DNA from 3 places in the Arcicella rosea genome. Region 1 is predicted to be linked to each of the others. Evidence: riboswitches for the same ligand, from Rfam matches in the RefSeq annotation. Region 1 holds a riboswitch; each other region holds the start of a gene.
The links. Region 1 has a riboswitch for S-adenosylmethionine ahead of ABID42_RS08415 (peroxiredoxin family protein). Riboswitches for the same ligand answer to the same signal wherever they lie in the genome.

Region 1 (11,112 bases):
GTCTCAACCACGACAAATATTATTGAAATGTGCCTTTTCTCTGATAAAATTTCAAAGAGAATAGCTTGATTAACTTGAAAAGTATATTGTTTTGTAACATTAACGAGATTATTATAAAGCATTTATAACAAAACAAAAATGAACACGCTCGATTTATTTCGCCTTGAAGGCAAAATTGCATTAGTAACAGGTTGTAAAAAAGGAATCGGAAAAGCAATGGCTTTGGCTTTGGCAGAAGCTGGTGCTGATATTATTGGCGTTTCGGCTTCCTTGGAACTCGAAGGTAGCCAAGTAGAAAAAGAAGTAAGTGCATTGGGCAGAAATTTCAAAGCCTATCAATGTGATTTTTCGGATAGAAATGCTCTTTATACTTTTATCAATCAAGTAAAAACTGATTTTCCAGTCATTGATATTTTAGTGAATAATGCAGGTACAATTTTAAGAAATCCTGCTGCAGAACATTCAGATGAATATTGGGATAATGTACTGAGTATTAATTTGGATGCTCAATTTATACTTACTCGTGAAATTGGTAAAGTGATGATAGCCCAAGGTTCTGGAAAAATTGTATTCACGGCTTCTTTACTGACTTTCCAAGGTGGAATTAATGTGCCGAGTTATGCGGCAAGTAAAGGCGCTATTGGAAGTTTGGTAAAAGCTTTTGCTAACGAGTGGGCATCAAAAGGTATTAACGTGAATGCCATTGCACCGGGTTATATCGCTACAGACAATACGGAAGCTTTGCGTGGAGACGAAAATCGTTCAAAAAGTATTTTAGATAGAATTCCTGCTGGACGTTGGGGAGAAACGGAAGATTTTAAAGGAGCAACAGTTTTCCTTTGTTCGGATGCTTCAAAATATGTACAAGGAACAATTTTAACCGTGGATGGCGGTTGGATGGGACGATAATTTCTAACCACTTATATATACTCGAACGCCTCGGAAACGGGGCGTTTTTGTTTGATTAAGATTTTAAGTTCAATCAATTTGTTATAAGCAGGACAAGGTAGTGTAGCATGAAATAATGGCGTATTTAAAGGTAAGTACATGAGAGTACTTGTTTTATTCCAAGATATATTTATACTTATTTGATGGTGATGTATATTGAAGAGCCTTGGTCTTAAACGCTTACTTTTAAATGTGCTCATTATCAGTGTTTTATAAAATTTATCTTATCCAATTTTCAAATTAACATGAAATTAAAACTATTATTTCTCCTTTGCTTTTTAATGGCAAATACACTGTTTGCTCAGTTAAAGCTCCAAAATCTCAGAACTGAAAACCAACAGAACCCAATTGGTATTGATGCTGAAAAGCCAAGATTTAGCTGGCAACTCGTTTCAGAAAAGAAAAATGTAAAGCAAATTGCTTATGAAATTCAAGTAAAAAATGGTAGAAATGTCATCTGGAATAGTGGGAAAGTAAACGCTGAAACATCTATTTTTAATGCTTATCAAGGAGAAAAACTGTCTTCAAATACGCTTATTACTTGGAAAGTAAGAGCTTGGGATAATCAAGGACAAACGTCAGAATGGGCAATTGCCAATTTTCAAACAGCTTTAAATAAAAGCGATTGGAAAGCAAAATGGATAAATTCAGGTTTTGTAAACGACACCGTAAATGGTGTTGTGCCGATGTTCAGAAAGAGTTTTGACACAAAAAAGAAAATCGTCAATGCAACGGCTTTTGTAACGGCAAGAGGTTTGTATGAAATCCAATTGAATGGCAAAAGAGTAGGAGATGCTTTTTTAACACCTGGTTGGACGAGCTACAACAAACATTTGCAATACCAAGCGTATGATGTTACCCATTTGGTTACTTCTGGAAAAAATGCTATCGGTGCAACTTTGGGAAGTGGTTGGTACAGAACACGTTTAGCTTGGCTAAAACAGCGAAATATTTATGGAAAAGAAACAGCTTTACTTTTTCAATTGGAATTGACTTACTCGGATGGTTCAAAAGAAAGTATTGTTTCGGATAATTCGTGGAAAGTGGCAGAAAGTGATATTCGTTTCGCTGAAATTTATGATGGCGAAGTAATTGATGCCCGTAAAAGAACAGCTAATTGGGCAAGTGTGGCATTTAATGATGCTAATTGGAAAAATGCCGTAGAGAAAAATTTCCCTACTGATTATCTCAATGCTTCAGTGAATGAACTCATTAAAAAGCATGAAACTTTTAAACCAGTAAAAGTATTCAAGGCAACCAATGGCGAAACGATTTTAGATTTCGGACAAAATTTGGTTGGTTGGATAACACTTTCGGCACAAGGAAAAGCGGGCGATAAAATTACACTTTCGCATTTTGAAATGATGGATAAATTTGGAAATCCGTACTTTACCAACCTTCGTTCGGCAAAAGCACAAGCTACTTATATTTTAAGTGGAAATGGTAAAGATTTCTTCGAGCCACATTTTACTTTCTTTGGTTTTAGGTATGTGCGAGTAGAAGGCATGGAAGGGAAAATCAATCCAGAAGATTTTACCGCTTATGCCTTGTATTCGGATATGGAACAAACTGGAAACTTTGAAACCTCAAATCCTTTGGTGAATCAATTACAGAAAAATATTCAGTGGGGACAAAAAGGTAATTTCTTAGATGTTCCGACCGACTGCCCGCAACGTGATGAGCGTTTGGGTTGGACTGGCGACGCCGAAGTATTTTCAAGAACGGCAGCTTATAATTTCAATGCCAATCAGTTTTTTGCAAAATGGTTGAAAGATGTAACAGCAGACCAATTTCCAAACGGAGCAGTACCGCACGTAATTCCAAATGTGTTGAATGATGGACCATCGCAAGCGGCTGGTTGGGGCGATGCAGGAATTATCATTCCGTATAACGTTTATGTCGCTTTTGGCGATAAACAAGTGCTTGAAAACCAATACGAAACGATGAAGAAAAGTGCAGAGTATATCCATAAAGCTGCTAAAAATGATTTATGGAATACTGGTTTTCAGTTTGCCGACTGGCTTTCGTATCGTGTTGACGATTCAAAAGGAATGATTGGGATGAAATCTGCCATTACTGATAATTATTTGGTAGCACAATGTTTTTACGCTTACAGTGTGCAGTTGATGATTAACACGGGTAAAATATTAGGCAAAACAGAGGATGTTCAAAACTATGAAAAGCTTTTAGGGAGAGTCAAAAAACAATTCCAAAAAGAATATATGACAGAATCTGGAAAATTGATTTCTGAAACACAAACGGCATATATTTTGGCTTTACAATTTGATATGTTACCTGAAGCTCTTCGTCCGCAAGCAGTTGAAAGATTGGTGAATAATATCAAATCGTACAACTATCACTTAACGACGGGTTTCTTAGGAACGCCTTTCTTGAACCCAGTCTTGAGCCGATTTGATAGAAATGATGTAGCTTATAAATTGCTTTTACAAGATACTTACCCGTCTTGGTTATATCCAATCAAAACGCATGGTGCAACAACTATTTGGGAACGTTGGGATAGCATGAAACCAGACAGTACTTTTCAAGATCCAGGTATGACTTCCTTCAATCACTACGCTTATGGAGCAGTAGGCGACTGGATGTACAGAAACATTGCAGGCATTGATACCAAAGAATTTGATGGTGCAGGTTACAAAGAAATTGTCATCAAACCGCAAATAGGAGGGGGGCTTACTTATGCCAAAGGTATCTTGAAAACTAATTACGGAGTAGTTGCTTCTGCTTGGAAAATAGACAATGGAAAACTTTCATGGGAAGTAGAAATTCCAGCAAATACTACCGCAACGCTGACTTTTCCGACTAAAAAGATAGCTTCCATTATTGAAAATGGCACGAGCCTTAAAGTGAGTCAGGAGGGAAGTTTGGAGTTAGGTTCAGGGAAATATGCTTTTGTGATGGAGCTTTAGGGTTATCTTAAATGTTCAAGAAACTATTTAAATTTTTCTATTAGCGGGTGTAATTCGCCCGCTAATAGAAAAATTAATTTTTATTTTTAGAAATCTTTCCAACATTAATGAGCCACTGGTAGCTGAGTACTAATAGCAATGCGATTCCAAGCGTTAATGGTTACTGCTACCATAATAAGCTGTGCAATGTAACTTTCACTAAAAATGGTTTTTGCTTTTTGATAAGTTTTGTCAGAAAGACCTCCTAAATGGATAAGCGTAATTTCTTCAGCAATTGCCAATACAACCTTCTCCTCTTCGCTGAAAATATCTGTTTCTTTCCAAGCATTTAATAAGAAAATACGTTTGGTAGTTTCTCCATTTTTAATTGCATCTGTCGTGTGTAAATCAATACAAAAAGCACAAGCGTTGATTTGGGATGCTCTTATTTTGATTAATTCTTTATGTGTTTTACTTACTTCTGTTGAAGCCAAATAAGTTTCTAAACCATACATTGCTTTCCAAGCAGCTGGTTGTACATCTTGAATTTTAATTCTCTGTTCCATTTCCTTTGATTGATATTATGTTGTTTTAAATATTACCTTACAAAGGTCGGTCACAGAATTTCAAAAAAACTTAAGCTGGTTTAAGTAAGCATTTATGGTTTAAATTTAATTAATGTTTCATACTTTTTTTTCTTAATTCACTAAGATACTCAGGGGTAAATCCCAAGAAAGAAGCCAATATTTTCTGCGGAATGCGTTGAATAAATTGAGGATATTTACTACTAAACAACTGATAAAATGCTTCTTTGGAAAAAGTAAAAATGTGCTTCACTCTCAATAAAGAAGCCGCATAAGCTCTTTGATAGATTTTATTAAAATAGCGTTCCATTTGCGGAAAATCTTTCAGTAATTCTTCTAAAGTATCTCTATCAATCTCCATTACTTCCGTCGTTTCGATGGCTTGAATACTGAATTCAGCTGTTTTTCCACTATGAAAAGCTGTGAGGTCTGTCATCCACCAGCCTTCTATCGCAAACTGTATCGTTTGCTCAATCCCTTTATCATCACAAAAAAACAAACGTAAGCACCCTCTATCGACAAAATATAATGTTTTGCAAGATTGATTCTCTTGTAGCAAACAGGCTTTTTTTTCATAAACACGAGGCTTAAAATAAGTTAATATTTGAGTAATATCAGTCTCTGAGATTGAAATTTGTTGTGCTATATGCTTTCCTAAAAATGCTGACATTGGCTTATTACTTGTTTTTACAGAAAAATGAGATATTGGAAATGTTATAAAAATATTAGTAGTCTTGGAAAAGTAAAGATTTTCTTTCAAGATTATAAATACAAAATAAAGTATTTTATTGCTCTTCCAACTGGTGCAAGTACTCACACTTGCCATCATTATGATGCCTTGAATGACTCTAATTAAACCTTTTTCCTAGTCACAAATCTCCAAGAAAATTATTTTTTTGAGTTTTTTTACTCAAACACTTGTTTTTCTAAAATTAAATTAATTAACTTTGCCTATAGAATTAATAGATTTATAAAGAACGAAGCGAGAGACTAGGCTCAATGACCTTCTGGCAACCTGTTAGCCACCAACAAGGTGCCCCAACCTAATTCTAAGGATAAATCGTACATACAATCAATTTTTTTACGATGATGCTTGATTAAGCATTGATGGGAATTGCGTTTTTGCCATTTCACCTTCAATACTGTATCAATTAATAAGTATTTATTTATAGTGTAATCAAAATTACGATTGTATAATATACTTAATCTATAAGCTTAATAGAATAATAGAAACAACCGACTGAATCAAATGAAAACTAAAAACCAATTACTATCAATCGCTTATTTAGCTGTAGGCTCATTGACGTTCAACGCTGCAAATGCACAAAATAAATTTATCAAAGAAGGGGTTTGGCGTGGTGAATTTAAAGTGAATGAAGTACAAGTTCCTTTTAATTTCGAGGTAAAAGGAAAGGATGCTGAACACGCAACTTTCACTTTAATCAATGGCTCAAGAAGAGATGATTTTCATGTACAGCAAATTGCGAAAGATTCAGTATTTATCAAAATGAATACTTATGATGCTGCACTAGTCGCAAAAGTGAATGATGATGGAACGCTGTCGGGTGTGTACAAAAGTCTTGTCCCTAATTTCAAAGGAAATTTCCTTCCATTTGTAGCTGAATATGGTAAAACTTATCGTTTTGTAGAACCTGCAAAAGAGATTCAATCAAACCATAATTTATCAGGAAAATGGGCAATTAAAATACTTAGCAAAGAACCTGTAGCCGACCAAATCGCTGTTTTTGAGCAAAAAGGAAATAAACTCAAAGGCGTATTTCTGAAAGTAACGGGTGATACTCGTGAATTAGAAGGAATTGTTCAAGGCGATGAATTTACATTAACTGGTTTTTCTGGACCAAGTCCTTGGTTAATTCGTGGAAAAATAAATCCTGATAAAAGTATCACGGGAGAAGTCGGCTTAGGCATTTATAACAATGTAAAATTTGAAGGCGTAAAAGATAAAAAAGCAGAATTACCAGATCCTTACGCACTTACTTTCTTGAAAGAAGGCTATGAAAAACTTGATTTTACTTTGCCAGATTTGAACGGAAAACAAGTTTCATTAAGCGATGATAAATACAAAGGCAAAGTAGTAATTGTTGAAATAATTGGTACTTGGTGCCCGAACTGTACAGATCAAACACAGTTTTTATCGCCTTGGTATAAGGCCAACAAAACTCGTGGTGTTGAAGCAATCGCTGTTGGTTTTGAACAAAAAGACGATTTAGCTTATGCAAAATACACCTTAGGAAAACTAAAAGAAAAGTACGACATCCAATACGATATTTTATTTGGAGGTATTGCAGATAAAAAGGTTGCTTCAGAAAAATTTGTAGCCCTCAATAAAATGATAGCTTTCCCTACGACTATCATCATCGGCAGAGATGGAAAAGTAAAACAAATTCATACGGGTTATACGGGTGAAGTAACAGGGAAATACTTCAAACAATATGTTAAAAAATGGAACAAAGAATTAGATAAACTCATTGCAGAACCTGTTCCAAGTACAGAAGTAGCTTTAAAATAAAATCAATCTTCATTTAAATAATTTAATCATGAAAAAAATCACGCTTATCCTAACGAGTGTATTGGCTTTAGCAATTGGTGCAAAAGCAAACGACAAAAACAAAGGTAACGATACTGTTTATACAGTTGATAGCCAGTCAAGTAAACTTGTCTGGACAGGCAAGAAAGTAACAGGCGAACATACAGGAAATATTTCTTTGAGTACTGGAAGTTTAGTAACAGCCAACAATAAACTAAAAAGTGGCACTTTTGAAATTGACTTAACGTCGCTAACAGTAACCGATTTGACTGACAAAGATTATAATGCCAAATTGGTTGGACATTTAAAAGCAGACGATTTTTTTAGTGTAGAAAAATTCCCTAAAGCAAAATTTGTAACTACTTCTGTTGTATCGAAAGGAGGTGAGAATTATGAAATTTCAGGAAAACTTACCATCAAAGGCATTACTAATGAGGTGAAGTTTCCAGCTACTGTAAAAGTAGAAAAAAACAAAACGACGGCTCAAGCTAAAATTTTGGTTGACCGCACCAAGTATGATATTAAGTTTCGTTCAAAAAACTTTTTTGAAAACCTTGGCGACAAAGCCATCGACAATGATTTTGAGTTAGCCGTTAATTTGGTAGCTCAAACAGGAACAGCCGCAGCAAAAGCTACAGGTAAATAAGTATGCGATTCACTATTTTAAGGGCAGATAAATAGTGAATCTGTAAATACTTATGAAATTTAGAGGTACAAAAATCTTTGAGCTTTGTACCTCTAAATTTCTAACGCTTCTTTTTATTTTTAAATGAATTACGATGAAAAAGTACTTCTACATACTCACGTTAGCTTGTATAGTTTTGATGAGTTTTCAGTATCGTTTGCAAGAAAATGAGCCTATTACGAAAGTAACTTTAGGAGAGAAATTATTTTTTGACCCAATTTTGTCTTCTAAACGTACTTTGAGTTGTGCATCATGCCATAAACCAGAATTGGCTTTTGCAGATACCACACAATTTAGTGTAGGTGTTGATGGTATTCTGACAGATAGAAATACTCCTTCTGCTATGAACTTAGCAGGTAGAATTCATTTATTTTGGGATGGTCGTTCTAATTCACTAGAAGAACAAGCTATTCAGCCCATCATCTCTACCACTGAAATGAATTTGCCCATTGAACAAGCAGTAGCAAGGTTGAATGAAGATAAAGTATATAGTAGAGCGTTCAAGAAAATTTATAAATCTCAAGTAACTGAAAAACTCTTGGGAGACGCCTTGGCAGCTTATCAAAAAACACTAGAAACCGCCAATACTCCTTATGACCGCTACATTAATGGAGATGATTCGGCGATGAGTCAGGAAGCAATTCGTGGACGACTTATTTTTATTGGAAAAGGGAATTGTTCCAATTGCCATGCTGGAGAAGATTTTACGGCGGATAGATTTAAAAATATTGGATTGTTCGATGGTAAAAAGCACAATGATGTAGGCAGATTTAAAATCACAAAAGATTCTAGTCATTTAGGACATTTTAAAGTGCCGGGTTTACGAAACGTTGCCATTACGCCTCCGTATATGCACAACGGTGTGTTCAAAACCTTGCGTGAAGTAATAGAATATTACAACCAACCTGACGCTTTTGTGAAAAATGGCGTCAATAGAGATTTATCCCTCAGTACGCCATTAGGACTTAGTAAAACAGAAATTAATGAGTTAGAGGCTTTCTTAAAAGCTTTGACAGACGATAGATTCTTGAAGAAGTAATCATATTTTGGATAATTTCCTTAAACCAAACATACCTTTTTATTGCTACATTTTTTATATCCATTAACAATTTAAACCTAATAATTATGGTGAGACTCATTAAGTTTCATTTGGTCTATCATGACCGATGCCTGTCAGTTTACTTTAGTTAATCATCTTCCAACAAAATATCGTCCATCAAAATATTGATGGACGATTAACACAAAAAATCATGAAAATCAATTTTATAAAAGGTGCGTGCAATGTTTCATTGTTAACGCTCTCATTGGCAAGCACTGCTTTTGCTACCGAAAAACCGAGTTTGAAAGAAGGTAAATGGCGTGGCGAATTTCAAGTAAATGAAACAAGAGTACCCTTCAATTTTGAAATAAAAGGGAAATCATTAGAATCATCAACGTTGACTTTATTGAATGGAAGTAGAAGAGATGATTTTAAAGTAAAGGCAATTTCTGGAGATAGTATTTTTGTAAAAATGAATACTTATGATGCTGCCTTAATTGGAAAAATTGATGAAAAAGGTACTTTCAGAGGAGTTTACAAAAGTCTTGTTCCAAATTTCAGAGGAAATTCTCTGCCTTTTGTGGCTGAATTTGGCAAAACCTATCGTTTTGTAGAACCCGGAAAAGACCTTAAACCTGTCACCAATGTTACTGGAAAATGGAATGTAAAAATCATCAGTAAAGACCCCAATGCCGCAAATTCTATTGCACAATTAGAACAAAAAGGCAATAAATTAACAGGAGTATTAATGACCGTGGTTGGTGATACTCGTGAACTTGAAGGTACAATTCAAGGCAATGAATTTCATCTTTCAGGTTTTACAGGACCAAGTCCAGTAGCAATTAAAGGAAAAATCAATGATGATTTAACAACCATAAGTGATGGAGAAATCAGTTTTGGGATTTATGTTACTCAGAAATTTGAAGCTACAAAAGATAAAAATGCTTCATTACCAGACCCTTACAAGCTTACTTTCTTGAAAGAAGGCTATAAAAAATTAGATTTTACTTTCCCAGATTTAACAGGAAAGCAAGTATCATTAAGCGATGATAAATACAAAGGCAAAGTAGTTATTGTAGAAATTATCGGTACTTGGTGCCCTAATTGTACTGACCAAACTCGCTTTTTAGCACCTTGGTTTAAAGCCAATAAACAAAGAGGCGTAGAAGCAATAGCCATCGGTTTTGAACAAAAAGATGATTTAGAATATGCTAAATACACTTTAGGTAAACTTCGTGATTTCTTCGGAATAGAATATGATATTCTTTTCGGTGGAATTGCCGACAAAAAAGTAGCCACCGAAAAACTCGCAGCTTTGAATAGAATGGCGGCTTTCCCGACAACCATCATCATTGATAGAAAAGGAGATGTTCGTGAAATCTATACGGGTTACACTGGCGAAGTAACGGGCAAGTACTTTAAAGAATACACTAAAAAATTCAATAAAGTATTAGACGGATTAATTGCTGAACCAAACCCTTACGAAAAGGCGACGGTCACAACTGCAAGTTTGAAATAATTGTATTCATCAATTAACTAACATACCCCCACATAGACAGTCCGTAATAGTTGCCATGTTATTACGGCTGTCTTTTACCTAATCTTTACTTTAACGAAAATCTTCCATAATGAAACAAAAATTACTTTTATTATTTAGCCTAAGCTTGCTTTTTAGTACAGCCATTGCCCAAAAACGCAATAACATCGTGGGTAAAATTATTGATGCAAAAGATAATGCTCCGCTGGCTGGTGCCACCATTTTGATAAAAGGTACGCAAACAGGTACAACGTCTAATTTTGACGGAAACTTTACGCTTTCTGCTAAACCAGAAGATGTAGTGGTTGTATCTTTTGTGGGTTACGTGAGTCAACAAGTAAAAGTTGGCAACCAAAATTCATTGACGATTAAACTAAATCCTGACCAACAAGACCTTAACGAAGTGGTTGTTATTGGTTCTCGTTCAAACCAAGCAAGAACTAATATAGAAACGCCTGTTCCTGTTGATATTATTACCAGTAAGGAAATAGTCGCTACAGGAAGAACGGATTTATCACAAATTCTAAGTTTTATTGCTCCTTCGGTAAATTCTAATCGTCAAACTGGCGGAGATGGTTCTTCGCACATTAATCCGCTTGCTTTAAGAGGTGTTGCTCCAGACCAAACCTTGATTTTAGTAAATGGTAAACGTCGTCATTCCAGTGCTTTAGTCAATGTATTAGGAACACCAGCTCAAGGTGCTTCGTCAGCTGATTTAGATGCGATTCCTGTTTCAGCCATTGAGCGTATTGAAGTATTGCGTGACGGTGCGGCGGCTCAGTATGGTTCAGATGCGATTGCTGGTGTGATTAATATTGTCTTGAAATCAAGTGTAGATCAAGGACAAGTAACGATTACAACAGGA
Region 2 (11,112 bases), on a different contig from region 1:
GAATATAATGTTGACGCTGGTCAATTGTTTCGTGGGTTGGTGGATAAGCACTTCCTCCAGCTTTCTGTATTAAATGATTAGCCCCAGAACCATCTGATTTTAAAATAAAATCTTGAACGCCTAAGCCTTCTGTATTAGCTTCCAACAGCACAGCACCTGCACCATCGCCAAATAATACACAAGTAGTTCGGTCTGTATAATCAACAATAGAAGACATTTTATCAGCACCTACCACAACAACTTTCTTGTATCGTCCAGCTTCAATAAACATTGCTCCTGTTACAAGTGCATTTAAAAAACCTGAACAAGCAGCAGCTAAGTCGTAAGAACCAACATGAGGAATACCCACTGCTTCACAAATAATATTGGCAGTTGCTGGGAAAAAATGGTCTGGAGATATGGTAGCACAAATTAATAAATCAATTTCCTCTGGCTTAGTATTTGTTTTGGCTAACAAACCTTTAACTGCTTCTATTGCCATGACAGATGTCCCTTTACCTTCGCCACGTAGAATATGACGGGTTTTAATACCCGTTCGGCTCATTATCCATTCATCTGTGGTGTCAACAAATTTTGCAAGGTCATCGTTGGTCAATATATCTTCGGGTACATAACCTTGTACTCCGGTAATTGCTGCAGTGATTTTGGTCATGGTTATATGGGAAATGATCGAATGACAAAATGTTTGAAAAATCAAATCATGAAATTAGATTTTTGCAAATAGATTATTCAAAACCTTAAATTCGCTCATTCTGTATTACTTTAAGCAAACGCTTTTTTAATTTTTTCAGTAAGCTTAGATTCAACAATGCGGTGGCATAGATGAACCATGTTTTTGGTAGCAAGTGCCGACGAAGAACCATGGGCGATAACAACGTTTCCGTTTACGCCAATAATCGGACTGCCTCCTACGGCTTCATAATTTGTTTGGTCTATGAAGTCGTCTTTAACGCCTCTTTCAGACAAGATTCCGTACAAAGATTCTCCCATTTTCAAGAGAATATTACCCGTAAAGCCATCCGTTACAATAACATCTGCTTTGGCTTTGAAGAAATCTTTTCCTTCGATGTTCCCAACGAAATTGATTTTTCTTTCTTCTTGGAGTAATTTATAGGCTTGCTGAACGATGACTGAACCTTTTTCTGGTTCTTCTCCAATATTCATTAAAGCAACTCTTGGAGATTCAATACCCATTGTAGCTTTTGCATAGATTGAACCTAAAATACCAAATTGTGCTAACATTTCAGGTTTTACATCGGCATTCGCACCAATGTCAAGAATCACCGCAAGGCTACCATCAATTTGAGGAGCAAAACCAGCAATTGGAGGACGTTGGATACCTTCTATCGTTTTGATAGAAAATAAAGAGCCAACCATCATTGCTCCTGTGTTGCCAGCAGAAGCAAAGACATCAATTACTCCTGTCTTTAAAAGTTTAAACCCAACTCCGATACTGGAATTGGGTTTAGACTGTAATGCTCTTACAGGATGTTCACCCATTTCTATTGTTTCATTAGCTTCCACAATTTCAATGTTAGAACCCGTAAAATTTTGGTTATCAATAATCTGCTGAATTACTGCTGTCTGGCCAATCAAAACGATGGTTACATCAGCTGGTAATTCTTGAGCTGCCAATACTATTCCTTCAACGATAGCTTTTGGGGCGAAATCTCCACCCATTGCATCAATCCCTATCTTCATTCAATTATTATTTTGTTATTCATAAACAGAATGACAAAAATAACATTTTATGAAGTGTGAAACAGCGTTTTTGTTTGAAAATAGTTTTGAAAACTGATAGTTTTTTATCAAATGTTAGCTTGAATATTGATATTCAGCACATTATGTGATAGACAATTACCAAAATCAACTAATTATGCTTGAACTGCATAACCTTCTACAACCATTTTACCTTTGTAAAACAAGTTTCCTTCAAATACGTGAGCACGGTGACGTAAGTGAATTTCACCAGTTGTTGGATCTGTAGTGATTGTTTTTGGAGTTCCAAAATCGTGTGAACGTCTTTTATCTCTACGAGTTGTCGAGTGTCTGCGTTTAGGATGTGCCATTTGCTTATTTCTTTATTTTATGATTCTTTATTTATTTAAAAATGTGATTTGCATGTATGGAAGCAAATCATTAATTATTGTTCAATTTCTTTAAAATTGCCCAACGTGGGTCAATTTCTGGTTCATCTTCGTTTGTCTGCTCTTCATCGTCATCATCTTCTGAATCTGCGGTTGAAGTAGAATAAACAATTTCACCTTCGTCATCATCTTCCCAAACTAAATCTTCAAAGTCTTCGTCTGAATCATCATCTTCATCAAAATCTGATAAAAATGTTTGTTCTTCAACTTGAAAACGGGGATGAAGCTTTTTCATTGGTATTTGTAAGCCAATGAATTCATAAATATCTTGGGCTACATTGATATACTGTGTGTTTCTATCAATAAGCATCAATTCATCTGAAATCTCTTCTGTATGGTCAGAAAACTTTAATATCATTTTCTGAGTAATATCTACAGGAAAATCAAAAGTATCTAAACTACGATCACAAGTTAGTTCTACAGAACCTACAATATGATACAATAATTGTATCATTACTTCCGATTTATCTAAGGTAACAGTTGCCTTGAAATGCCCTTTTTCGATTAAATCTTGCTCTAATGCCGCAAAGAAATCATCTCCTCCTTCAAATTCATGCACATAATGCTTGTTTTCAAGGCGGAAGATGTCAATCTTAAATGTATTTAATATGCTCTTTTTCACTTGGTTTCATCGAAAAGACTGCAAAATTAGGGACTATTTTTTACAATGACAAGTATTGAACAAAATATTACAAGTACTTATTGGCAAATATCTTTTCGCTAGCGACCTTTGTTCTATGAAACAAATTATTAAAAACAACCTTTTTTACTTTAGCTTGTATGCAATTGTTTGGCTTTTGGTGCTGATTTGGGTATTAATGCACAGCAAATTCGAGCAAATGGTATTTATTAATCAACGCAATAGTTTGTGGGCAGATTACTTTTTTCAAGGGGCAACACAATTAGGAGAAGGTTGGTTTTTTGTTGCTATTATTTTAGTTTACTTATTTATTAGTTATGATAAAGCTTTAATGTTAACCGCATCGCTGGCTTTAAGTTCATTACTTTCATCATCATTAAAGCTGAGTTTTGATACACTTCGTCCGCTTAGTTTTTTTGCAGATAAGCATGTCAACTGGCATTTTGTAGAAGGTTTACAAATTAATATTCATTTGAGTTTCCCATCAGGGCATACCACTACAGCCTTTGCGATTTTCACTTTGCTGACAATCTTCCTTTACAACAAAAAATGGTCTTTACTCTTTCTATTGCTGGCTTGTTTGGCTGGTTATTCAAGATGTTATTTATTTCAGCATTTTCCTGAAGATGTTTTGGCAGGCTCGGTAATTGGTACTTTCAGTAGCCTTGTGGTTTATGTCTTAATCAACAGGATGTTAGAAAATAATCCGAAAGAGTGGCATAAACGGAAATTACTCAGTCAAAAAAAAATCCTGAACCAGTAATGATTCAGGATTTTCGATTAATGAATTGCTAAGTTTTTCTTTTCCAACTTCTTGAAAAAATCATACATTGGATTGACATCCAACTTCACAAATTTTTGCCAAAGTTTAATGGCTTTAGTAATTAATTGGCTTTCAATCAAAAAGCCATCGTGACCGTATAAAGAATCTAAGGCTTGAAAAGTAGCCCCAGGAATGTGTTTCGCTAAAAATGCTTGTTCATTAATTGGGAAAAGTGCGTCAGATTTAATTCCCATTACCAACGTTTTTGCTTTAATCTGTGAAAGTGCTTGAATTGCACCACCTCTGCCACGCCCCACATCTTGCGAATCCATCACTTGTGAAAGTACAAAATAAGAATAAGCATTAAAACGCTGCGCTAACTTTTCACCTTGATAACGCTGATAACTTGTTGCACGATGTACTTTGCCCAAAGGCTCGTCGTTTCTTGCTTGCGTTACGCCATAGGTTTCATAGTTTCTGTATGAAATCAAAGCAGTAGCACGAGCAGCCTTCATGCCTTCAATTCCAGCTTGTGGATTACTTTCTTTCCAAGTAGGGTCAACTTCAATCGACATCCTTTGTGATTCATTAAAAGCAATTCCCCAAGGTGAATGTTGAGCATTAGTCGCAATTAAAATCAGGTTTTCAATCAAATCAGGTTGAGAAATTGCCCATTCTACACATTGTTGTCCACCTAAAGAACCACCAATACAAGTTCTAATTCGATTAATTCCGAGATGTTCACGAAGTAAATCGAATGAATTCACAATATCTCTAATGGTAATAAATGGAAAAGTATGATAATAAGGTTCGCCAGTATTTGGATTGATAGAAAGCGGGCCAGTACTTCCATAATGCGAACCTAAAACATTCACACAAATGATAAATTGCTTATCTGGGTCGAAAAGTTTACCTCTTCCTACCAAACCTTGCCACCAATCTTCTACATCTTGACTACCCGTAAAGGCATGACAAACCCAAACTACATTAGAGCAGTCTTCGTTCATCTTACCCAAAGATTGATATGCTAGTTCAATTTCTGGTAAAACTCCTCCCGCTTCTAATGCGAAGGCTTTGTTATATTTAAAAAGATTATTCAATGGATAAAAAATGAGCACCAATACTCTTTTTGGGTGAAACCTTTATTTTAAGCAATCAAAAGCTCGTTATTTAATAATTGCTTTTCCAAGTCCTCGAAATTCTCTTCATATTCCCAATACATCAATCTACCATGCGGACCTGTAACTAAAATATATTTCTCAGAAATAGATTGAATACGCTCGATAGCGACAATTTTCACCATTTTCTGTGGCACAGTTACTTCTTCAACAATTTCCTTATTGCTGGCGTCGAAACCATGAACAATTAGATAATTGCCCGTTGTAAGTTTAATAAATTTTGACATAAAGCTGAAAAGTTTGGTCACGAAAAAATCATGACGATAAACGAAAATAAATCGTAAACCTGACGAATACTTTACAGCATGAAAAATGACTGGGAGAGTAATCGTAATTGGTTTATATTTCCTAAAAAAGCCCAATAATCAGCTATCTATTTTAGGTAGGAATTAGCACCTTGCCTTTACGAGCGGTAGGTTGCCAGAAGTTCATAGAGCCTATTCTCTCCCTTCTTCTTTATAAATCAATTACTCCGATGAGGCTGAAAACCTCGGAAGAAAATTGACTTGATGATGCAAAGTAAAACCTCAATGCTGGGAAATGCAAATTTTTTGATGATTCTCGTTGAAGATTCTTCTTTCAAAAGCTAAATTCAAAGCATTCATTAAGCTTTGATAGTTTGATTTATACAGATAATTTCCAAGCCAAAGTATAAATAAAGGAGTTTTTAAAATAACTTTGCTTATTCGTGACATTAAAATTGTACATTAACTTATAAAATGCGGGCGGCAAGCCGTTTTTCATCATTATGCCCCAATACGACTTTTTAGTTATCGGCTCAGGCATTGCAGGGCTTTCTTATACAGCAAAAATTGCTTCTTATTTTGAAGAAAAAGGTCAAGATGTTAAAATAGCGATTCTTACCAAAACTGTTGAAGAAGAAAGTAATACAAAATATGCACAAGGGGGTATTGCTACTGTTTGGAAAGATGATGATTCGTTTGAAAAACATATCAATGATACGATGGTGGCAGGTGATTTTATGTCTGATAAAAGAGCCGTTGAAATTGTTGTAACCGAAGCTCCTGAACGCTTAAAAGAACTGATTTCTTATGGCACTAATTTCGATAAAAAGAATGATGGTACTTATGATTTAGTGAAAGAAGGTGGACATTCTGACCAAAGAATTTTACATCATAAAGACTCAACAGGAAATGAAATTGAAAGAGCACTTTTAGAAAAAGTAAAGTCTTTCAAAAGTGTTGATTTCTTCACGCATTACTTTGCTATCGACTTAATTACGCAACACCATTTAGGCGAAAAAGTAACGAAAGATACGCCTGATAAAAAATGCTTCGGTGCTTATATCCTAAATACTTTTACCGGAAAAACTGAAACTTTTTTAGCCAAAACAACTCTTTTGGCTACTGGAGGAATCGGTCAGGTTTATCAAAGTACGACGAACCCAACGATTGCAACTGGCGATGGTATTGCTATGGCATATCGTGCAAAGGGTCTAGTTGAAGGAATGGAATTCATTCAGTTTCACCCTACTTCTTTGTATCAACCTGGCAAAAAACCTTCTTTTTTAATTTCTGAAGCTTTACGTGGGCATGGTGGTATTCTGAAAAATATTGATGAAACTACTTTCATGGAAAAATATGACGAACGTCTTTCGCTTGCACCTAGAGATATTGTCGCCAGAGCGATTGACTCTGAAATGAAAAAGAATGGAGTTGACCATGTTTACTTGGATACTCGTCATTTAGACAGTGAGGATTTCAAACATCATTTCCCAATGATTTATGAGTATTGTAAGGAAAATCTTGGTTTGGAAATTACCGAAAAAGATATGATTCCAGTGGTGCCAGCTCAGCATTATCTTTGTGGGGGAATCAAAGTAAATGAGTATTCGCAGACTAATATTAATTACTTATTTGCTGCTGGCGAATGTTCTTCAACAGGATTGCACGGTGCTAATCGTTTGGCATCAAATTCTTTACTTGAAGCCATTGTTTATGCGCATAGAGCTTTCTTGAAATCCATCGAAACCTTTGAAGAAAACATCCTTCCAAACAATATTCCAGATTGGAACGATGAGGGAACTACGCATCCAGAAGAACTAGTTTTGGTAACAGAAATGGCTAGGGAATTAGAATCTATCATGAGTAATTATGTGGGTATCGTAAGAACTGACCGACGACTAAAAAGAGCTTATGACCGCTTGGAATTGATTTATATAGAGCACGAAGAACTTTATCGACAATCAAAAATTTCCGTTCAAATCAATGAACTTAGAAATATGATTAATGTAGCTTATTTGGTTATTAAAGATGCTAGAGCTCGTAAAGAAAACCGAGGCTTACATTATAATCTTGATAACATTAAAAATTAATCATACTTATACAAAAAAGCCTGACGAAGTATTTACAGCGTCAGGCTTTTTTTATGTAATAATCATATTCTTAGAGAAGTAATCCCGCTAAAGTTGCAGACAAATAACTTGCTAAAGTACCACAAATCAAGGCTTTGAAACCTAATTTTGCTAAATCCGTTCTGCGTTCAGGAGCTAACTCCCCGATACCACCAATCTGAATTGCCACCGAACTAAAATTCGCAAATCCACACAAAGCAAAACTTGTAATAGCCAATGTTTTAGCATCAAGTGTTTCTTTCAATTTTACTAAATCCAGATAAGCAACAAATTCGTTTACTACCATTTTTGTCCCCATCAAAGCACCAGCAACTTGCGTGTCTTTAGCAGGTACACCCATTGCCCATGCAAAAACAGAGAAAACATTTCCTAAAAGGAAGTTCATGCTAAGGTTTGGCATTCCGAAAACGTAGAACCCAATATGCCATAAAATTGAATCAATTAAAGCAATCAGAGCGATGAAACCAATCAACATTGCAATTACATTAAAACCAACTTTTAATCCTTCAGAAGCACCAGAAGCAATAGCATCTACTAAATTAGAATGTACTTTTTTGATTTCAAGCTGAACAAACCCCTGTGTTTCAGACTTTTCCGTTTCTGGGTAAACGATTTTAGAAATAACCAAAGCACCCGGAGCAGCCATAATACTTGCCGCCAAAAGGTACGAAGCGGGTACTCCTAATTTGATATAAGTAGCCATTACGCCCCCAGCAATACAGGCAAAACTTCCCGTCATCGAGGCCAATAATTCAGATTTCGTCATTCCTTTTAAATAAGGTTTAATCATAATCTGAGCCTCTACTTGTCCAACAAAAGCCGAAGCCGCATTTGAAAGCGCCTCTGCCCCACTTACTCCCATTAGCCAGTGCATACCTTTTGCCAAAACGGCAATGACTCTTTGCATAATACCAAGATGGTAAAGAATATTTACCAACACAGCTACAAATACAATAGTAGGAATTACTTTGAAAAAGAACACAAAATCATGTCCTGGACCAAACGCTTTTGTCATCAATTCTGGTTGAACCAAAGAACTAAAAACAAATTCTGCACCCTTATCAGCTTTTTCAAGTAACTGATTTACCATCTCTCCTAACTTTGTAAAGAGTGTTTTTCCTATATCAGTTCGTAAAATAAAAACTGCCAAACCAAACTGTAAAGCCAAACCAACACCGACGGTGCGGTAATTGATTGCTTTTCTATTATTCGACATCAAATAGGCAATTCCTAAAATTAATACAATTCCAATAAGTCCTGTGAAACGTTCCATGTACAAAGTGTTAATACCAAATCTTTTATGTGGTTGTTGAATGAAAAGTTAAAGATAAGGGAAAAAAGACGAAAGGCGATACTTGCAAAAAACTAAAAGATACTTAGCATTTGATTTTGGATTTTTACAAGATTGAAATATGTGTCTTCATCCATATAAAACCTACAATTAAATTCCCAAACGCTTTCTTAATTCAGTAATATGTGCGGTGTGATGTCTGCCATGCCAAGAATACATCCCGGTAACTGTTCGAAGTGAATTGGCTTGTTGCGTAGCAGGATGAACAAATGTTCTTTCAAATTGTTCTTCTGTCATCGACTTTAATAATACAATCCATCGCTTATGAAGTACTTCTAATAAAGTCAACGACCATTCGATAGGTCCATTTTTTCCATCTTCTAATTCTGCCCAAAATTGTTCTTCATAAGGTCTAATGGTTGGAGTATCCTCTGTCAATGCTAATTTAAAACGACAATAGGCATTTATATGTGAATCTGCTACATGATTTACGGTTTGTCTCAGCGTCCAACCTTCTGGGCGATAAGGCAATTCCAATTGTTCTTCGCTCAAACTATCAACCGCTTTTTTTAATAAAGTAGGTAACGCTTCAATATCTTCAATCCAAGATTTCAATAAATCATCAGTGATTTCATTGGGTTTCTTAAATACTCCGATAGGGTAACGCATTTGCTCTAAGGATAGATTTTCCATCATATTATTTTGTTATTGTTTTCGAATACAAGATAATCTAAAATTTGATTGATAAAATCATGAAGTGTTATTTTCCAAAGAATTAAGTAGTTTAACTTATAAGTACTTATATAAAAAAAACTAGATTGAAGAGCTTGATTAAAAGGAAAACTTTTATCACTTTTCAGCATGACTTTTTACCACTCTTGGAAGAATTATATTTATTATAAAATTTTAACTAAATATACTTTCTTCCTTCTAATTAATTAATAATTTTTAAAAATTATGTTTGGCGTTTTAAATAAATTCATTATAATCGTACTTAGAAATCAACGAAAAGCAAAATAAAAAACTGTATTTGGGCATTTCTTAAAAACTCTTTAAATTTTGCATTAAGTATAATTTCTTATATCAAAAAACACAGCAAACTAAAACAACAATTACTCGACTTCCGAAAGTCGGACAAAGCATTACTAATTCCTTTATTTGATTACTTCCAAAAACAACACTTCAATTTATACCATATTTCATTAAATCACATTTCCACTTTTAATCAAAAAGTGTAGTGATAGTTCCTATTGTTTTGATACAGATTTAAAATTTTATTCCTGAGAAATCATTTTAGCCTTTGACCCAAAATCACTGGCCTGATATACTATTTCCTTTATCAAAAGCAATTGAATTAAATAGAATTACCAACCATATAACAACAAACATTTATGAACAAAATTTTACTATTCTTATGGGGAATACTGTTGGTTTCATCAACGGCTTTCTCTCAAAAACAAACTGTTACGGGAACAGTCACTTCCGCTGAAGATGGTACAGCAATGCCCGGTGTAACTATATTAATCAAAGGAACTACAAGTGGTACAAATACAAGTAGTGAAGGGAAGTTTAGCATTGCATGTCAGCCCAAAGATATACTAGTATTTACTTTCGTTGGGATGACTCCTTATGAAGTGCCAGTGGGTTCGCAAAGCTCAATCTCAGTAAAAATGAAACCTGATGTCATGCAACTCAGTGAAGTAGTAGTTACAGCATTAGGCGTACAAAGAGATAAAAAAGCATTGGGTTTCTCTCAGCAACAACTTAAAGGTGAGAGTGTTGTAGAAGCACGATCTACCAACTTAGCGAATGGGCTTTCTGGTAAAATTGCTGGCTTCAGAGTAAATACTAGTTCTGGACCGGGTGCTGCTTCTACCATTCAAATCCGTGGTTCATCTTCAGTTTCGGGTAATAACCAGCCTTTAGTGGTCATTGATGGTGTGCCTATTCAACAATCATTTGATAAGCAATTCGGTTCGGGTTTATCAGAAGTAAACCCAGATAACATCAAAGATATTGCTGTTTTAAAAGGGCCAAACGCTGCGGCCTTGTATGGTTCTAGAGCGGCCAATGGTGTTATTTTGATTACTACCAAAAACGGTGCAGGAACTAAAGGGATTGGTGTAGAAGTAAATTCAAACTTTGTTGCTGATAGACCATTCATTTCTCCTAATTTCCAAAATACTTATGGTGGTGGTAACGGATACCGTACTTGGTACAGTGATGGTTGGAGTGGTTCTATTACAGATGCCAATCAAATTGCACAGTACAGAGCGGCTTATGGGCCAAATGCGCCTTTGAGTGGTACGGATGGAACTGACGAAAGCTGGGGTGCGCCAATGGATGGGAGATTGGTTCGTCAATGGTGGACTGGTACTGATGTTGCGCCACTTACGCCACAGCCAAATAACTACCAAGAATTCTGGCAAACAGGAACAGCCTTTACTAACAACGTAGCTATTTCTGGCGCAAACGATAAAGGAAATTTCCGTTTATCAGTTGGGCATCTCGACCAAAAAGGAATTATGTATTACAATGATTTTCACCGTAATAACTTCAAATTTAACTCTGGGTACAACTTTACAAACAAATTCAACATTACTTTATCAGCGGAGTACGTAAAATCTTGGGCAGATAACCGCAGTTATGCTTCTGGACAAGAATTTATCTGGTCGCATCGTAGTGTATCTTGGGCGCAATTACGTGACTGGGAATCATA
Region 3 (11,112 bases), on a different contig from region 1:
TTTAACAGCCGCAGAAGTAGAATCTGTACCTAGAAGTGCTGTAGCAGATATTTATAAATTGATTATTGCAGATTTAGAATTTGCGGTACAAAATCTTCCTGCATCTTACACAGGTGTTAATGTTGGTCGTGCTACAAACAATGCTGCAAAAGGTTTATTAGGTTTGGTTTATCTAACTCGCTCAGGAACAACGTATAATATTGAAGGTGCAGGCTTAAATAGCAACGAATACGATAAAGCACTTTCGCTTTTTAATGAAGTAATTGCGAGTAATCAATACCAATTATTACCAAATTATTCTTCGGTTTTTGCTTATGACAACGAAAATAATAAAGAAGTAATTTTTGATGTACAGTTTATGAGTTCTTCGAATGGTGCTGGTTTTCCAAGTCATCTTGCTCCAGTTGCTTTTTGGACGGGACAAGGAATTTCAAACGCTTATGGTAATGGTTATGGCGCAAGTAACTTTAATATTTCTAAAGAACTTAAAACTTCGTACTTAACTAATTCGTCGGATGTAAGAAATGCTTTCAATATCCAATTATCTTACTCTCAGCCTTTTATCAAGAAATATATTGATGTGGCAAAAAGAGGTACAAATGGAAGAGATTGGTCTATCAATTTTATCGTTTTGCGTTATGCGGATATTCTTTTATTGAAAGCAGAAGCCATTTTAAAAGGAGCAAAAGGCACGCAAACCGAAGTAGATGCTTTGGTGAATCAAGTAAGAAATCGTGCAGGATTACCAAGTATTTTGAACGTTACTTTTGATACTTTATTGGAAGAAAGACGCAAAGAATTTTTAGGAGAAGGCACCCGTTGGAACGATTTAGTTCGTTCTGGAAATGCTGTTACTAAAATGAATTCTTGGATAAAAAATGATGGAATTCTAACAATCAATGCCGTAACATCCGACTTTTTGATTTATCCAGTGCCTGCCACTGAAATAGGAACAAAAGTAGGGCTGTATCAACAAAACCCTGGGTATAATTAAACATTTCTTGTCTTTAAGAACATACGTAGTAATTCAGTTTGCTACGTATGTTTTTGTTTTATAGGTAATCTAAAAGTAGCATCATCATGCAAAAAATCATATTAGCTGTCGCCTTGCTGTTCACACAAGCAGTTACTTTATTGGCACAAAAAAATAAACAAAAATCAAATGATACTCGCCCGAATATCATCTTCATTTTAGCGGATGATTTGGGTTATGGCGACATCGCTATCAACGGACAAAAACTTATCAAAACTCCCAATATTGATAAATTAGCCAAGCAAGGTGTTCGTTTTACGCAATTTTATGCGGGAACAAGTGTTTGTGCGCCATCACGTTCTTCGCTATTGACAGGGCAACATACGGGACATACTTATATCCGTGGCAACAAAGGTGTTGACCCAGAAGGACAAGAACCAATTGCTGATTCTGTGCGCACGGTGGCTGAAATTCTTCAAAAAGCAGGTTATCAAACTGGTGCTTTTGGTAAATGGGGACTAGGACCAGTTGGTTCGGAAGGAGATCCTAACAAACAGGGTTTTGATCAATTCTTTGGTTATAATTGCCAAACGTTAGCACACCGTTATTACCCAAATCATTTATGGCAAAATGGTCAGAAAATCGTATTGGAAGCCAATAAAAATCTGATTGAAAATAAAGAATATGCCCCAGATATTATTCAAAAAAAGGCATTGGAGTTTGTTGATAACAGAGTAAAAGACAAACCATTTTTTTTATTTTTACCTTATATTTTGCCACATGCTGAATTACTTGTTCCTAACGATAGCATCTTGGAATATTATAAAAAACATTTCAATGAAAAGCCATATAAGGGAAATGATTATGGTTTAAAAGCCACAAAAGGTGGTTATACTTCGCAAGAATATCCACATGCGACTTTCGCTGCAATGGTTAGCCGACTTGATTTATATGTCGGTCAAATTCTTGAAAAATTAAAGCAAGAAGGCTTAGATAAAAATACTTTGGTGATTTTCACAAGTGATAACGGCCCACACAAAGAAGGTGGTGCTGACCCTGTTTTCTTTAACAGTGGCGGTGGTTTCAGAGGCGTAAAACGAGATTTGTATGAAGGTGGAATTCGTGAACCATTCATCGCTCGTTGGACGAACGTCATCAAACCCAACTCACAGAATAATCATATTGGTGCTTTTTGGGATATTCTACCCACTTTCGCTGAATTAGCTGGTGTAAAAGCGCCTAAAAATACTGATGGACTTTCATTTGTCCCAACTTTAAAAGGTAATAAATCACAAGCAAAACACGCATATCTTTATTGGGAATTTCATGAAAATGGTGGTGTTCAAGCCGTACGACAAGACAATTGGAAAGCCGTAAAATTGAATGCTTCAGCAAATCCTAAGAATGAAGTAGAATTATATGATTTAGCAAAAGATCCAGCTGAAAGTAAAAATATTGCCAAGCAATTTCCTGAAAAGGCGAAGGAATTAGAAGGATTGATGAATTCATCACATGTAGAATCTACTTTATTTCCGTTTGTAAGTCAGAATAAGTAGTTTTGTAAAAATTTAAGCGACAGCCCGCCAAAACTAAAGAGAGTCAACCACCGACTTTCCTGAAAGATTTGACAAAGCTGTCGCTTAAATATTAATATTATATCCTATATATTCGATAGACAAAGATACATATTTTATCTAAAAGAACCATGCAAAATCAAAAATTAAGCATAAATTAATTGTGCTGTTTTATTTTGAACGGACTTTCTTACGAAAATATCTTGCTCGTAAATATCCACAATAGCTTTTATAATCAAGTCGATTTCAGCAGGCGTATTGTATTTACAAAATGAAAAACGAACGCTGTCTTTATCAAGATTACGATTCAAGGTTTTTAAAACATGTGACCCATTATTGGTTAAATTAGAACAAGCACTTCCTCCAGAAACTGCAATTCCAAGTGCATCTAAACGATTTACTAATACTCCACCTTTCTTTAAATTCGGGAAAGCAACGTTTAAAATATTAGGCAAACTATTGGTAGAAGAATCACTTTCTCCGTTAAATGAAATTTCATCTCCAAACAAATCATGCAAGGCCGTAATCATCTTTGATTTCAAGAAAGCCACATAATTTTCGTACTCTTCTAAATTTCTGTAAGCTATTTCCAAGGCTTTAGCCATTCCTACAATACCAGCCACATTTTCGGTTCCACCTCTTGTTCCTCTCTCTTGAGCACCGCCGTAAATATGTGGTTGAATTTTTCTGTATTTATTGATGTAAATAAACCCAACACCTTTAGGTCCATGAAATTTATGCGACGAACCAACGATATAATCTATATAAAGTTTTGTGACATCAAATCTATGTTTCCCAATAGTCTGTGTGGTATCACTATGAAAAATAGCATCGTATTTTTTACAGATTTCTCCAATTTTTTTAATGTCCGTCAGATTTCCAATTTCATTATTGCCGTGCATCAAACTCACGAGTGTTTGTTGATTATTTTTCAAAAGCCACTCAAATCGTTCTAAATCTATATTCCCTTTATTATCAAGTTTTACAAAATCTATCTCTAAATCATTATGCTGACTATACTGCCCTAATGTTTGTAAAACGGCTTTATGTTCTAATCTACTTGTGATAACATTTCTGATTTCATAAGTTTTAATAGCTCCAGAAATTGCCAAATTATTTGCCTCTGTAGCACCAGAAGTAAAAAAAATATCATTTTCAGAAGCATTTAAAAGCTTCGCAATTTTATGACGAGCCTCTTCTACAGCTTCTCTGGCTTTTCTTCCAATAGCGTGGCTAGATGATGGATTTCCGAAATGATTAGTCAAATACGGAATCATCGTATCTAAGACTTCCAAATCTAAGGAAGTCGTCGCAGCGTTATCACAATAAATCTCCATGGTGTTTTTTATGTTGTTTAGATTGTTGAAGGTTCAATTTTCAAGTCAATAGGTTTAAAAGGTTTTTTCCTTTCACTGTAATCTGTATTTATTGATGAAATGTAAATGAATGATATAAACTAAATTAACTAATTCCTAAAACTGAAATTTCTGTTCAAATGGGATGCAGACTCCTTTTTTATCATTACAGAATTGTCCTTTTATTCCCCCGAAAATATCTAAGGCATGTTCTACAATTCTTACTCTTGTTCTGAATTCAGCTTTGTCTTTAAAGTAGGTTACTTCAAATCCCCAGTTTTTATCTAGCTTTTTTAAGGGAGCAACTGGCGTAATTTTTCCGTCATATTCAAAAGAACCATTTTCTGCAAACCAAAAAGTAGTTGGTTGAGGACCTATATCCGCTTTGAAGTCATTAGAGTACAATGACCAACCTTTTTCTATATTCGCTGTAAAAATCAATTCTACTTCATCTCCTACTTTAAAATTAGGATTTGAATAAGTATATTTCCAATTAGCAATCTGATTTACTTGCTGGGCTTTTGCCGATACAAACGACAAAATTAATACAACGATAATAAATATACGTCTCATGATGTATTAGATTGTGGAATAGCAAGTGCTACTCCTTGATTAAACAAAATGTGTAATTTGATTTCTTCTGATTTATCATTAGAATAAGGTTGGGGCACCTTGTTGGTGGTAACAGGTTGCCAGAAGTTCGTTGAGCCTTATCTCTCCCTTCGTTCTTTATAAATCTATTTATTCGATAGACAAAGTTCTATTTTTATAATGAGTAATCCAAATATTTTAGGAATTTATTTCTTCAATTTTTCAAATTATATATCAAATTCCCATTTCGGTTAACGCTGCTTGCGCTTTGTTGTCAATAGAATTTTTATACTCATGTTTTTTATAGGCAATCGCTTTTTCGAAAGACATTCTTGCTTTTAATTTATCATTTTTTTGCTGATAAATATATCCTAATTGTAAAGAAGAACTCGCTCCAAAATGGCAATTCTGACCAGCACAAAGTGCCATAGCACGCTCAAAATAAGGAATTGCTTGATTCTGAGCATTTAATTTTTGTAAAATTCTGGCTTTTCTGAAATTGAAATTTGCTTTATCTAATTGTGCCGTAAAAGAGTTCTCATCAAGATTATCTAAAAATTCTAATGCTTCTGCATAATGTCCTCCTTCAAAAGCATAGTTCGCTTTCACAAGGTTTTTATTCGGATAAATCTTTGTTTTCTGAAATTGTTCGTAAAAATTTTGCGCTATAATATCTGTTTCAGAAAGCTTTTTCCCAACATTCGGAATTTTTGCCAAATGATTTAAAGCTTTATCTGGATTATTCGTTAGCCAGTTCGCCAAGAACAATTTAAAATTTACATCTTTCAAAAAACTATGTCCTCGGAAATTTTTCAAATAATTTTGATAATACTGAATAGCCTGTGGATAATTGCCTTTGTTGAATAAAATTTCAGCTTGATACAAATCGAAAATTGGCATGGCTAAATATCCTGAACCACTTGCTCTTGTCTGCAAAATTTTCTGTGCTATTTCACTTTTATTATCCCTCATTAAAATAGAAGTAGCCAAAAAACTAATCGCCAAATTATCAGGATTGTTGTTTACAAATTGTGTTATTTCTTGACGTTCATCATCATTCAAAGTCAGTACATTCGACTGTATAAACAATTGATAAAACTTGGCTTCTTTGCCTACAATTTTATCATTGATGGCAATATTCAATTCTTTCAAGCCTTGTTGAATGTTTCCTTTTAATCCCAAGAGTTTTGTAACCCAACGATAATTTTCAGGAACTGAACCAATCATAACATGAAAAACACCTAAATTCTTATAATTCGCAGTGAAATTGGGAAATTTCTTACGATTTTCTTCTAACAATTTATAGGCTGAAATCGCATCAAAACCTCCTTTGGTTTCGTGTCCTAATTTCATTTTTACCAAAGCCCAATGAAGTTTTATTTCTGCTTGAATGAATTTGTTATAAGGCGAATTTTCGTCTAAATCTTCAATTAAATCTAATCGCTTATCTTCATTTTCTGCCAAACGCTCATATTCTTTTTCATCTTCACTAGCAAAAAGTACAATCATGTCTGCAAAATCTTCCAACCAAATTCTGATACCATTATTGGTAGGTTCTTTCGCTAACAATTGTTTGGCATGTTGTACTTTTAATTTACATAATTCGCTATAGGCGTTTTGAAGATTGGGCGTAAATTCAAAATCATTCGCAAATGAATTATTTGAAAACCAGAAAAGTACGATTAAGATGAGGTTCCATTTTTTCATAATTTTAGCCTTTACTAATGAATAATCACTTTCGAAATAAATAAGTACAAATCGGGAATTATAGCCCACAAAGTCCTGAAACTTAAGAAAATCACGACCGAACCAACGATAAACATCAATGGTCGTCTTGGCACTTTATTGATTAAAATTGCACCAAAAGGAGCGGCAATAATTCCACCAACTACTAAACCTAAAATAATTTGCCAAGAATTAACGCCTTCAAAAAATAAGAAAGTCAATCCACTCGAAAGCGTAATTAAAAACTCAGCCGCATTCACTGAACCAATAGCATAACGAGGATTACGCCCCTGTCCAAGTAAAGATGAAGTAACGATTGGTCCCCAACCACCGCCACCGATGGCATCCATAAATCCTCCGAAAATTGCTAAAATTCCTACTCTTTTGGTTTTGCGTTTAGCGATATTTTTCTGAAATGCTTTCTTCAAAATCACAAAACCAAGTATCAACATGTACAATGAGATATAAGGTTTGATGAAATTTCCATCAATAATTTCAGAAAGTAAATAAGCGCCAGCCACAGAACCAACTACGCCCCAAAGCAAAGCTCTGAATAGTTTTTTATTGATATTTTTGAATTGGTAATGCGAAATAGCAGACGCCCCTGTTGTAAACATTTCAGAAACGTGAACACTCGTACTGCTCAAAGCTGGTGGTACTCCAATACCCAAAAGAAAAGAAGTTGAAGTAATGCCATAAGCCATTCCTAAAGAACCATCGACCAATTGAGCAAGTAAGCCAACGCCAACGTATAAAAAGAAATCTTCTCCCAACCATATTTTGGTTTGATAAACGGCATCTAACAAAGGAGCTTTACCAATAAAAATGCTAAAGGCTAACAAATAGATAGTAATGCCAATGAACCACATCAACACTCGTTCAAACTGATTGTTGAGTTTTAAACGAAGATATATTTTATTTAAGAACTGATTGTTTTCCATTTTGATGTAATTAAAAATAATGTAAAAAACGCTGGTTTAGTTATTATGCAGGCCGTAAATCAACCTTAAATACTGACGATTCAGTGTTTTGAAATACAGCGTGACGGTTAAAATAATGCTACTTAAAAAGTAAGGATTAATGGTATTTTCAAAGTGGATATAGCTAATCCATAAAATCAGAAAACATCGAATGTATTCAAGATAAAATATCCAACGACGTTGTTCTAAAATAGCTCCACAATTCACCAGCGTAATCAATATGATGAAAGTTGTGGCAATTTGCGTGGCTAAACCTAATTGTCCTTCTAAAAGTAAAAAGGCAAACAGTGTGATTAAAATCAACGTCATCTGCAAAACCACATAATTTCTAAAGCGTGTACTGTGCAATTTATCGGTTTTATGAATCACAAATTTTTGTTCTAATACTCTTCTGTAAGTAGGATTTATATGTTCTGGCTTGCCGAAAAGCATTTTTAATTTATCCCTCCAGCCCTCAGCATATTTAAAAGCATAGCCCATTTCTAGCATAAAATGGAAATGTTGCCACAAGAAACTATTACTGTTCAGTGGCTTTGTTAAACCATAAGTTGGCTCTTCAATTTCTTCGGCGAAAGTGCCAAAGAGTTTATCCCAAATGATAAAAACATCGCTGTAGTTCTTATCTAAATATTGCTCGTTATTGGCATGATGCACTCGGTGATGCGAAGGTGTTACCAAAATATATTCAAGGATTCCTAATTTCCCAACGGTACGAGTATGTATAAAAAATGGATACAAACCATGAATTAATAATATCGTCGTAATCATTTCCGCAGAAAAACCTACAATTGGCAAAAGTGACCAAAAGAAAGTACGTGCTACTGCTTGAAACAAAGTAATACGAGCAGAAACCGTAAAATTAAACTCTTCACTTTGATGATGTACAACGTGTACACTCCACAATAAATTTACTTCATGCCCTAAACGGTGATACCAATACCAAAGAAAATCTGTAATCAACAACAAACCAATCCAAGAAAGTACCCTTGGCTGAATATGAAAAATTGCAAAATGCTTGTACAAATAATCGTACACAAAATAGAATAATCCGAGAGTCAGACCATCCAACAATCTTTCTGCAATCCCTACGCTGAGATTTGAAACAGTATCATTAAAATTATAAAAATGTTTTCCTTTCTTTTTTGATACCCAGAATTCCAAGCCAATCAAAAACAAGAAGAAAGGAACTGCTAAAGCTAGATAATTGAAATTCATTGCTGTATTATTTTTATTAACTACTATATTTATAGATTACATAGAATAAAAAATCATAGAAAAAGATTCACTAGTGAACCTCCGATAAAATTGGCTTTTCTTGGAATATTTCATTCTTTGAAGTAATTCTAAGCTGATGCGTATTAAATACTTGCGAATTAGGTTCAACACTTTTGGTTAGAAAAACGCTTCCTCCTATAATACTATTTTTCCCTATCACTGTTTTACCTCCTAAAATCGTAGTACGGGCATAAATCACTACATTGTCTTCAACCGTCGGATGTCTTTTTGTATCCGAAAGTTCTTTAGCTACTTGCAAAGCTCCTAACGTAACCCCTTGATATATAGAAACATTATTGCCAATAATACTGGTTGCACCAATGACAATACCTGTTCCGTGGTCAATCATAAAAGGTACGCCAATTGTTGCGTTTGGATGAATATCAACACCTGTTTTTCCATGAGCATATTCTGAAATAATTCTTGGCAAAACACTAATATTCAATTGCGTTAATCTATTTGCAATACGATATACTGTAATGGCATAAAAACCAGGATATGAAACAATTACTTCATTGACACTGGTTGCGGCGGGGTCGCATTCATAAATTTTTGAAGCGTCCAACCTTAAATCTTGATAAAGCTCTCCGAGCGATACATAAAAAGCTTCTACTACTCCTTCAATATCAATTTCTCTTACATCAAGATAACTCAATAATATATTTTCTAAATCAATTTGGTTCTTTTTCAAAATTCCTTCATAGGAAGATTGCTTAGGCAAATGGTTACTCGGAAACAAAAAATGTACAAGATCATTCAACCAACCAATAGCCTCTTGGGCTGAAGGAGTAGCTTCCCATTCTGCATGATGCGTTTTTCGAAGCAAGTCAATCAAAGGTTGAGTATGATGATTTTTCATATAATCTTAAATTTCAATATGGGTGGTTTCATTGAAAAGTTCAATTTGTCTAAAAGACAAAAATCATTAAGTATATCAATAGGTCGAGACTTAAGTCCCGACCTATTGATATATAAAAGCTATCTTACAGCTTGTTTATGTCCAGCACGTAATTTATAAAGTGTTTCCACCAATAAATCAACGTCTGAAGTAGTATTATAAAAAGCTAAAGATGGTCTTACAGTTGATTCTAAGCCAAAACGTCTTAAAATCGGCTGTGCACAGTGATGTCCAGTTCTCACCGCAATTCCTTCTTTGTTCAATACTTGTCCTACTTCATTATTACTGTATCCATCAAAAATAAATGAAAGTACAGAAGCTTTTTCTTTGGCTGTGCCAATCAGACGAAGTCCCGGAATTTCTTTCAATAGTTTGGTTGCATACACCAATAAATAATGCTCGTATTGATGAATAACATCTATTCCGATTTTATTTACATAGTCAATGGCAGCACCTAAACCTACGGCATCAGCGATATTTCCAGTACCTGCTTCAAAGCGAGAAGGTGCATCATGATATTGAATTTTCTCGAAAGTAACATCAACAATCATATTTCCGCCACCTTGCCAAGGCTGAGTTTCGTTCAGTAAATCTTCTTTTCCATAAAGTACTCCAATCCCTGTTGGACCAAATACTTTATGACCAGAAAATACGAACCAGTCGCAATCTAAGCTAATCACATCCGAACGCAGATGTGAAACAGACTGAGCACCATCAACCAAAACCTTCGCTCCTGCTGCATGAGCCAAAGCTACAATTTGTTTTGCAGGCGTAACCGTTCCTAAAGCGTTGGATACTTGAGTAAATGATACTAAACGAGTTTTTTCATTCAATAATTTAGCGTACTCGTCCAATAAAATTTGTCCGTCGTCATCTACAGGAATTACTCTAATTTTCAAGCCTTTTTTGTCTGCCAATTGTTTCCAAGGCACAATATTAGCGTGATGTTCAAGATTACTGACAATGATTTCGTCACCAGCTTTTAGGTTTTGTTCGCCCCAACTTTTAGCTACTAAATTGATAGCTTCTGTTGCACCACGCACAAAAACGATTTCATTGGTAGAACGTGCATTCAAAAAAGCTCTTACTTTTTCACGAGCGGCTTCATAAGCATCGGTAGCACGAGCTGCCAATTCATGCGCTGCACGGTGAATGTTTGAGTTTTCATGCTCGTAGAAGTAAGAAATTCTATCAATTACTTGCTTCGGTTTTTGCGTCGTTGCAGCATTGTCTAACCAAACCAAAGGACGACCATTTACTCTTTCTTGTAAAATAGGAAAATCCTTTTTAATCAGGTTTACATCAAATGCTGTACTGGTAAATCCCGTCAAATTATGATTTGTTACTTTGTCTGGAAATTGAGGTACTTTTTCATTCACTCTATAAGGATTTTGTCCTGATAGAAAATAATAAGAAGCCTCATTTACACCAATCGGAGCCGATGTCGGAACAGATGGAACCGCATTGAAATCATTAATTGAAGGTAAAATATTACTTAAATCTAATTCAAAAGGAAAAGTAGTAGCCAAAGGCGATTTTGCATCTATCGTTCCAATATTGGGCAAAGCTGTAGGCGAAGCACCAAATCCCGAAACAGAAGGCTGATTACCAGCATTAGCAAAATGTGGATCTGGCAAACTTGTTTGAGGTTGCACACCAGCCTGATTAGTCAACGGCTGAAAAACGCTACCATGTTGAAATCCAGCAGGTGAAACACCTAAACCAGTACTTGCAAAAGGAA

Region 2: linked by a shared signal. The riboswitch ahead of ABID42_RS18325 (hypothetical protein) and the one ahead of ABID42_RS08415 (peroxiredoxin family protein) in region 1 are both predicted to bind S-adenosylmethionine.
Region 3: linked by a shared signal. The riboswitch ahead of ABID42_RS04550 (protein-disulfide reductase DsbD domain-containing protein) and the one ahead of ABID42_RS08415 (peroxiredoxin family protein) in region 1 are both predicted to bind S-adenosylmethionine.

Annotation. Positions count from the first base shown of each region.
Region 1 covers NZ_JBEUMS010000005.1:182,674-193,785, forward strand. Annotated here, with positions in the region: gene ABID42_RS08395 (SDR family oxidoreductase) at 139-909, shown strand; gene ABID42_RS08400 (family 78 glycoside hydrolase catalytic domain) at 1,194-3,875, shown strand; gene ABID42_RS08405 (carboxymuconolactone decarboxylase family protein) at 3,980-4,420, opposite strand; gene ABID42_RS08410 (Crp/Fnr family transcriptional regulator) at 4,530-5,198, opposite strand; SAM riboswitch class I at 5,404-5,500, shown strand; gene ABID42_RS08415 (peroxiredoxin family protein) at 5,688-6,968, shown strand; gene ABID42_RS08420 (YceI family protein) at 6,997-7,632, shown strand; gene ABID42_RS08425 (cytochrome-c peroxidase) at 7,766-8,710, shown strand; gene ABID42_RS08430 (peroxiredoxin family protein) at 8,922-10,229, shown strand; gene ABID42_RS08435 (TonB-dependent receptor) at 10,339-11,112, shown strand, end outside.
Region 2 covers NZ_JBEUMS010000015.1:78,781-89,892, forward strand. Annotated here, with positions in the region: gene ABID42_RS18295 (beta-ketoacyl-ACP synthase III) at 1-652, opposite strand, end outside; gene plsX (phosphate acyltransferase PlsX) at 763-1,701, opposite strand; gene rpmF (50S ribosomal protein L32) at 1,875-2,069, opposite strand; gene ABID42_RS18310 (YceD family protein) at 2,140-2,769, opposite strand; gene ABID42_RS18315 (phosphatase PAP2 family protein) at 2,885-3,550, shown strand; gene ABID42_RS18320 (homoserine O-acetyltransferase family protein) at 3,568-4,668, opposite strand; gene ABID42_RS18325 (hypothetical protein) at 4,698-4,955, opposite strand; SAM riboswitch class I at 5,065-5,193, opposite strand; gene nadB (L-aspartate oxidase) at 5,477-7,063, shown strand; gene ABID42_RS18335 (NupC/NupG family nucleoside CNT transporter) at 7,134-8,375, opposite strand; gene ABID42_RS18340 (YfiT family bacillithiol transferase) at 8,544-9,086, opposite strand; gene ABID42_RS18345 (SusC/RagA family TonB-linked outer membrane protein) at 9,785-11,112, shown strand, end outside.
Region 3 covers NZ_JBEUMS010000002.1:334,642-345,753, forward strand. Annotated here, with positions in the region: gene ABID42_RS04535 (RagB/SusD family nutrient uptake outer membrane protein) at 1-994, shown strand, start outside; gene ABID42_RS04540 (arylsulfatase) at 1,081-2,529, shown strand; gene ABID42_RS04545 (cysteine desulfurase family protein) at 2,694-3,884, opposite strand; gene ABID42_RS04550 (protein-disulfide reductase DsbD domain-containing protein) at 4,020-4,475, opposite strand; SAM riboswitch class I at 4,545-4,640, opposite strand; gene ABID42_RS04555 (tetratricopeptide repeat protein) at 4,728-6,200, opposite strand; gene ABID42_RS04560 (sulfite exporter TauE/SafE family protein) at 6,215-7,159, opposite strand; gene ABID42_RS04565 (sterol desaturase family protein) at 7,196-8,413, opposite strand; gene ABID42_RS04570 (serine O-acetyltransferase) at 8,484-9,332, opposite strand; gene ABID42_RS04575 (family 2A encapsulin nanocompartment cargo protein cysteine desulfurase) at 9,452-11,112, opposite strand, start outside.